One region of the Bacillus lumedeiriae genome, then DNA from elsewhere that is predicted to be linked to it. Evidence: riboswitches for the same ligand, from Rfam matches in the RefSeq annotation. Region 1 holds a riboswitch; the other holds the start of a gene.
The links. A riboswitch is a leader RNA that binds a small molecule or an ion and turns the genes downstream of it on or off. The one in region 1 is predicted to bind cobalamin.
Positions count from the first base shown of each region.

Region 2: it holds a riboswitch for cobalamin, as region 1 does, so the genes downstream of both, QYG89_RS15895 (ABC transporter substrate-binding protein) here and QYG89_RS15335 (ribonucleoside-diphosphate reductase subunit alpha) in region 1, are expected to answer to the same signal.

Region 1 is NZ_JAUIYO010000019.1:18,233-22,524, forward strand. It holds gene QYG89_RS15325 (metal-dependent hydrolase) at 184-813, shown strand; gene QYG89_RS15330 (polysaccharide deacetylase family protein) at 816-1,580, opposite strand; cobalamin riboswitch at 1,840-2,016, shown strand; gene QYG89_RS15335 (ribonucleoside-diphosphate reductase subunit alpha) at 2,223-4,292, shown strand, end outside.
Region 2 is NZ_JAUIYO010000021.1:31,041-35,332, reverse strand. It holds gene QYG89_RS15900 (S-layer homology domain-containing protein) at 1-820, shown strand, start outside; gene QYG89_RS15895 (ABC transporter substrate-binding protein) at 988-1,911, opposite strand; cobalamin riboswitch at 2,078-2,273, opposite strand; gene QYG89_RS15890 (DUF4282 domain-containing protein) at 2,650-2,937, shown strand; gene QYG89_RS15885 (hypothetical protein) at 3,071-3,244, opposite strand; gene QYG89_RS15880 (SGNH/GDSL hydrolase family protein) at 3,447-4,292, shown strand, end outside.

The DNA of each region.
Region 1 (4,292 bases):
GGTATACCCGCGGGGATTTTTTATTTTATTAAAAGTTCCGCGAAGATTAAAGGATGATATAACGATAAAAAATAAAAGACTGTCCAAGAAAAGGTAGCTTCACCTGCTTTTGGACAATTTTTATATGATAGAGAACATTTGTTTGATATAATAGAAGCAGTTCAGAAGAAAGGATGTTTGCAAGTGAAAGGTTCATCTCATTTAGCGATTGGGGGAGCCGCAGGATTAGGCACTGCGCTTTATTTACAAACGGATCCGCTTACGACTGCTTCATTAATTGGCATTGGTGCAATCGCTGGTCTTGCGCCGGACTTAGATGTGAACGGAAAACTATCTAACCGGATTACAGTATCAAAGAAATGGCTTATTTTATTTTTTGCAATTACCGGCATATTTTTAATCGGTTACAGCTATTTAACATTAACAGGCTTCACCCAGTCGGCAGGTTTTATTGTTGGAATCTGTCTAATGGTTTTGCCGCGGCTATTTATCAAACAGCGGACGATGCTTTTTATAACAGGTGCTGTTTTAGGAAGTGCTGCTTGGTATGCGGATATTTTTTGGCTGTTGTTACTAAGTGTATTTATCATTGTTTCGTCATTTTTATCTCATCGCTCGTTAACTCATTCTTTCATAGGTGCCACGTGCTTTGCAGCAATTGCTTGGCAGTTCCAACAAAGCGTCGGGCTCGAAGGAAGTTTCCTAACGGCTACAGCTGCCTATCTAAGTCATTTAGTGGCGGATATGAAAATATGGCCGGTAAATAAAAGGGGCATTAAGTGGTTTCAGCCGTTGTTTAATAAGGAATTCTAACATTACATTGAGTGTATAGGGAATATGTGTAGTTTATCTTTTTCTATTACCTGGGCATGATAAATCAATTCAGGAATTGTTACACACTTATAACCATTTTTATCTAAGTAAGTTAATATTGTATCCAAGGCTTCTACCGTTTGGGTGCGATTACCGCCAGCATCATGAAGGAGGATAATGTCACCGGATTTTACATTTTTAGTGACATGGCTGCTAATTTTATTTGCAGATGGACGCAGCCAATCTTTAGGGTCTTGATGCCAAGACCACATGACAACTAAGTAATTTTTTTGAACGGCATTACGAATAACTGAGTCATTATATACATCACCAACTGGACGAAAAAGTGACGTCTCCTTTCCTGTAATATTTTTTATAGTTTGAGCGGTTAAGTCCAGTTCAGTTTTTAATTTTTTAGAATTAGTACTTTTATCGTAAATATGATTATATGTGTGATTGCCAACTGCATGATTCTCTTTTACAGTTCTTTTTAAAATATGGGGAAACTTATCAGCATTTTTTCCAGTGACGAAAAAGGTTGCTTTTGCATTATGCTTGGCTAAGATATCAAGGATTTGTGGAGTATACCTGGGATCTGGCCCATCATCGAAAGTGATTGCAACAAGTTTCGTTTGTGCATTCACTTCCCATACAACATGTCCGGACTTTTCAAATTTATCACGGCTGCTTGTATGGGCTTGCGTCCATACAGAAGTGGAAAAATAACTAATCAAAAGAGTACAGACAAAGAAAATAGATCTAATCAAACATAATCCCCCCCTAGATATGAGAAATAATATGAGTTAGTTTATGTATTTTAAAAAATAACAACCCCCTTTGCTTATGGTAAAAAATACATTTGTTCAATGGGAGAAGTATCCTGATTTTGTAAGGAGTCATAAGTAGATTACATTATGTGGAAAGTTCAAAAAAAGAAACCAAACTCTGCTTGCGCAAGAGGATAATCACTGCTATACTAATCCGGACACAACATTTAGTGTTTGCTTTTCATTTAAATCAATATTTAGTGTTAAATAGTAAAGAGGTGCTGTTGCAGCTTAATAGGGAATTCGGTGAAAGACCGAAGCTGTCCCCGCAACTGTAAGTGTAGACGATCGCGGCTGAACCCACTGTCTTACGACGGGAAGGAACGCGAAAGGAAGAAGCACGAGCCAGGAGACCTGCCTTTTTATAGCGTTTGATCTTCTTCGGGAGTTGGGAAGGCAGCGCGAGGAAAACGAAAATCTCTTTCATACAGACATTCTTTTTTATACATTCAGAATCAGTCTGTTCAATTTTTTATTTAAGAGTGCCTTTCTTCGCCCTGATCCCATCTTTCATTTGGAAAGATGGTTTTTTTATGGAAAAAATCACTTTCTAAACTATTTATTTGTTTAGGAGGAATAAACATGATTGAGACAGTACAGAGCATTGCGGAAGAGGTTCTTGAGGAAATTCAATCGGAATTTCCAACTATTGGACTAGCGGACTATCAGAAAAAAGTGAGAGACACGTTGCATACGAGAGAAGAGTGGACAGAAGAACAAACACAACAGCTGCTTCTCCATGCAGCGGTCGAGCGGATCACAAGCGAAGAGCCCAATTGGACATTTATAGCGGCTCGTCTGTATTTAAAACAGCTTTACAAACAAGCCGCCAAAACGCGGGGAGAAGCAGGAAGTGCGTATGGAAACTTTCTAGAGCTTATTCATTTGTTAATCAAAGATGGAGTATATGATTCGCAGTTAATCGCTGCTTATACGGAAGATGAGATCAATGAATTAGGGAAAGTGATCGATCCGGACAAAGATCAATTATTTACATACATCGGAATTGTTACGTTAAGTGAGCGGTATTTAGCTCATACGCTGAACAAACAAACGGCAGAGCTCCCACAGGAAAGATGGCTTATGATTGCGATGACTTTAATGATGAACGAACGCAGGGATCAGCGTTTACAGTACGTCAAAGAAGCGTATTGGGCACTTTCTAATTTATATATGACAACAGCTACTCCAACGCTTGCTAATGCGGGCAAGTCATACGGTCAGCTGTCCAGCTGTTTCATTGATACGGTCGACGACAGTCTGCAGGGCATTTTTGATGCGAATACAGATGCGGCAAACTTAAGCAAAAACGGTGGGGGCCTTGGCATTTATCTAGGGAAAATCCGCAGCCAGGGAAGTGATATTAAAGGGTTTAAAAATGTAAGCTCGGGTGTGATTCCTTGGATGAAGCAGCTAAATAATACAGCCGTGTCGGTTGACCAGCTCGGTCAGCGGCAAGGGGCGATCGCTGTCTACCTGGATATTTGGCATAAGGATATCTTTTCGTTCTTGGAAACTCGATTGAATAACGGAGATGAACGCCGTCGAACACATGATTTATTTACCGGTGTATCGATACCAGACATATTTATGGAAGCAGTAGACAATCGAGGAGACTGGCATTTGTTCGACCCGCATGAAGTCAGAAAAGTCATGGGTTATTCTCTTGAAGATTCATTCGATGAAAAGCAAGGAGAAGGAACGTTTAGAAAGAGATACATGGAATGTGCCTCACATCCGCAACTTAGCAAAAAAACCGTGCCGGCCATCGAGATTATGAAAGCGATCATGATTTCTCAGCTGGAAACTGGTACGCCTTACATGTTTTATCGGGATACGGTCAATCGGGCGAATCCGAATAAGCATGAAGGGATGATTTATGCAAGCAATTTATGTACAGAAATTTGCCAAAATATGAGTCCAACCGTTGTTGTAGAAGAAAAAACGGAAGATGGAAAAATCATCATTACGAAAGATCCCGGCGATTATGTGGTGTGTAATTTATCGTCCATTTCATTAGCCCGGACAGTGATGGATGGTGTACTTGAGCGATTAATTCCGATTCAAGTGAGAATGCTTGATAACGTCATTGATATTAATACGATCCCTGTTTTACAGGCGCAGCTGACGAATCAAAAATATCGGGGCATCGGGCTCGGAACATTTGGATGGCATCATATGCTCGCTTTAAAAGGATTGAGCTGGGAGTCGGAAGAAGCGGTACAGTATTGTGATGAATTATATGAACAAATTGCCTTTTTAACGATTCAGGCAAGCGCGGAGCTGGCGGAGGAAAAAGGAGAATATCCAGTCTTTCGAGGTTCGGACTGGGAGAACGGCGTGTATTTTGAACAGAGAGGATACGGAGGTTCAAAATGGCAGCAGCTGAAAGAAAAAGTAAAACAGTCTGGTATGAGAAACGGCTATTTGCTCGCGGTCGCTCCAAACTCATCTACGGCACTCATTGCCGGTTCAACAGCGGGAATTGATCCTATTTTTCGTAAAGAGTATATGGAAGAGAAGAAGAATTATAAAATACCAGTCACTGCTCCTGATTTATCAGCTCAAACGACTTGGTATTATAAGTCTGTTTATTTCATTGATCAGCATTGGAGCATTCGCCAGAATGCCAAGCGCCAGCGCCACATTGAC
Region 2 (4,292 bases), on a different contig from region 1:
ACAGTTTACATTGCCATTTAAAGATGTGAAAGTGTCTCATTGGTCTGCTCCATATATTGAAGCTCTTGTCCGCTATAAAGTAACATCGGGAACGAGTACCACCACATTTTCCCCGGATCAAAAGCTGACACGCGCGGAATTGATGATGTTCTTATATCGCGCGCACCAGGCAAAGGCAGTAGATGAATACAACGATCAAGAGCTATTTAATTTAATCAGTGAAGTACAACATAAAGCTAGTTCGATTATCTATTATTACTTGTATGTGAATGTTTCCTGGGAAGATAGTATGGATGAATTAAAAAAGACCCGCCCTCTTTTTTCCACATTTAAAAAGGAATTAACTCCTTTTGCAGAAGGAAAAATGCTTGAAAGAATGGAAGCCTATTACAAGGTTACATGTATCTATTGTGACTGGCTCGTTTACGACGAAGTATATGATAGTGGACTGCCGTATGATATTTTAGAGAGAAGCAGTGAGAAGATTAAAGTAACACTTCGTTATCCACAAGGCCTTGAGGAACCCCATGCAGAGACGTGGACGCTTGTGAAGCGGAACGGCCAATGGAAAATGAGTCAATTACCTGATTACATGTCAGCAGATGAAGAGCCGTTTCATCTGACTATTGCAGAAGCGGAAAAGTATTTGATTAGTCAATACGAAAATACCTATAGACATGAAAAGTACCGTGAATACGTTCAAGATATTTATTATGTTGAAACCGACCGCAAGGGAAACTATGAATTCGTGGTTAATACAAATATGGACGATTACTACGTTTCTATCGATCCGGCAACAGCCATAACCCAAGAATTATAATAAGTAGATCTCTTCACCTGTAAGAGTCCTATTGAATAAAAAGAGGGGAAATTTGCTTAATGAGAGCGCTCCTTTTTTACTATTCAAAAAAAGCCAATGAACAAGACCTGACGGCTATGTTCATTGGCTTTTATTATGAGGATTTTTTATTCATTTCTTTTAAAGGATTATTTGAAAAGATCCGGATAGACGGTTTTGGCAGTCAGTTCGACGGCTTCACCGATACGCGGGCCTGGACGAGACATGATCTCGGTATCGAGGGAGTAGATTTTCTCGTTTTTCACCGCATTGATTTGATCCCAGCCGGCACGGGATTTGAATTCTTTCACTGGATCTTCGCTGCCTGGTGTTAAGATGGTATCCGGGTTGCGTTTTACAATTTCTTCTTCAGAGATCTTTACCCAGCCCTTTTGATCAGCAAACACGTTTTCGACACCAGCGTTGTTCAATATTTCTTGCTGGAATGTTTCGGAGCCAGCTGTGAAAATATCAGGAGCAGGGCTGACTTCATAGTATACTCTTTCCTTTTCTTTTACACTAGCGATTTTCTCTTGCACATTAGCGACTTGTTTTTTAATGCCAGAAACGAGTTCGTCGCCTTTTTCCTTCACACCCATGACTGACGCAATTTGTTCGATGTTGCCATACACGTCTTCGAATGTTTGCGCAGAACTAATGACAAACACAGGAATACCTGTGTCTTCCAGTTGTTTAATTCCTTTATCGTCACCGTTTGTGTAAGCAATGACAGCATCGGGATTTAAGGCAATGACTGCTTCAGCGTTGACTGTCATAGTGTCACCTACACGTTTAATCTTTTTCGCTTCTTCCGGGTAGGTATCATACTCAGTTGCGCCGACAATTTTGTCGCCTGCTCCTAAAGCAAAGAGAATTTCTGTATTACTTGGCTGCAAGGAAACAACCGTTTCCGGCACTTTTTTCAACGTGATTTCTTTCCCTCTGTCATCAGTAACTGTATAAGATGTTTCTTCTTTCTTTGTTTCTTTTGTAGATGAAGAGTCATTGCCGCAGGCCGTTAAGAAAATAAGAAAAAGCGAAGCAATCAAGCTGTATAATAACGTTTTCTTCATTGATTATTCCTCCGTCTATAAACATTTATGAACAACCTTTCGTATTTTCCGTGGTGTAAAAAATCCATAAAAAAAACCACCCAAGAACGTTGGCCGGCAGTCGTCATCAATAAATATATGTATAGATGCAAAGTTGCCGTACCATCCTCTTAACTTCCGAAGAGCATAATACGATAGAAAAAAGGCAGGTATCCTGGCTTGTGCATCCATTTACTTTAAGAGCCTTCCCATTTGATATCGTTCGTTTCAAACAGTGGCATTGTTCTTATTTCATCAGCACTTACAGTTGCGGAAACAGCTTCGGATTTACACCGAATTCCCTTTTTGACTGAGCAATCAGTTCCTTTTTTCTGCACGGTTTATTCACTTAGAGAATATTATACCACTTTATAGCCGGCATTTTTTAAGAAAATCAAATTTTTTCTCTTATTATGCTTTTGTGAAGGAGAGGCCATCGATTTGTGCGCTGACTTTTGAATGTTCTGCGCGGCAATCATGATGGTATGCACGGGAATAGGTGAAATGCGCGCGGTATATAAACTTGTGCGCTGCTTATTCAAGTTTGTGCATCTATATTGCGAGTTTCTGCGCACTTATGTCCGTTTTATGCGCGGCACTTACAGAAATGTGCGCGCCGCTGACCATTTTGGGACAACCTTATTGAAAATTTTTCCACATAAATGTCCCATCCCAGAATAACATGTACTGAACGCAGACTTTTGAGGGGAGGGGACGAATGTGGATAGATTCTTGTCGTTCGATAAAATGGTTACACCAACAATTATTAAAATTATTTTCTGGGTTGGGGTCGTGATGTCTGTTCTTTCTGGAATCGGCACGATTGCTGCGGGGATCAGTTCTCCTTATGGCAGCGGATTAGGTGTGATCATGGGGCTGTTAACGCTGGTCATCGGTCCATTATTAGTGCGTGTGTATTGCGAACTTCTTATTATCTTTTTTAAAATGCACGAGTCCTTGAAAAGGATTGAAACACAGCTTTCCAGTCAGCAGCAATCACAAGAGTAAGAGAAGGGATACCGCCATTTTTTATTATTTTATCTTAAATAGGAAAAAGTCCGCTCTAAAAGGTCACGAAAGATGACGCTTTTAGAGCGGCTTTTTTCTTTTGCATGGAATTTGCGTCCAATATAGGCTGCAATCAAGGCATGTTTGAAGAAGCTGAAGAAAAACGAGCCATCCACTCTTCATCAGAAGAATGGATGGCTCGTTTGATCATGAATGATTTATATATGATTTCGGTAAATAATGTATGAAAGTCTATCCTTGTATCGGCCCCGCCTACGCCAAATACGATGATGACCACGCGTGTCATCCAACCTACTTATAGTATATGTGAAAACGCTTACAGTGTGCAATGCTTTTTCTTTTGCAAGTTTCGACAAGGTGCCTGCTCCGACAGAAGGTATCGGAGTAGGAGCTGTTATGGTAAGGTATACATAGTTTATTAGGAAAAAAATTCGGCGGTTACTTTCAATAATATATACGTCCGTTGTTAATAGGTTAGGTGAAGGAGATTGAAAGGGTTATTCGTTAAAATAATACTAGGGTTGTGTATTGTTCTTACTTTGTCCTCGATGTTTGAAAGAAGTTATGCAGAAGGAGCCGGTTTTTCCCGTTCATATGATCAAGCACAATGGTTGAATGGACCATTGTATGAAGCTGCAGAAACCTCGGTTCGTTACAAATATCGTGCTGCCTATATAGCGGCTGGATATTTCCAAGCGGTCAAGCGTGTGATGATGCCGATCGATCATCAAAATGGTTTGATCCTGGCCTTTGGTGACAGCAATACACAGGGAGCCAACTGGCAGGCGAACGGCTATGATGTGAAAGACAAATGGGTGAATAAGCTTGCACAAAGCCAAGCAGTCATCAATGCTGGGATCGGCGGGAATACGACTGAACATGGCCGGATCAGGTTTGAAAAAGACGTGCTCAGTAAGCATCCACAAATCGTGCTCATTATGTTTGGAACGAATGATGCTGCATTGGATGATAATGGTCAGCCGCAAGTATCCAAAGCGCAGTATGAGGAAAATATCAACTATTTCGTTGACACATTGCAAGGGCGCGGGATTGATGTCATTTTGATGACGACCATCCCTGTCATCGAACGCTACTATTATTCTAGAAATGACGGGAATTTGTATAGTCCATACGGCAGTGCCAGAAGATGGCATGATTCTTATAACATGATCGTCAGAAAAATTGCCAAGGAGAAGCACGTTCTTTTAGTCGATCATTACCGAAACATCACCGAACCGATGAGGGGCGTGAATGATCAAAAGTTAATCGACTCTGGACTAATCGACGCATCTGGCACACATTTTACTCCAAAGGGAGCGGCCTTCATTTACCGC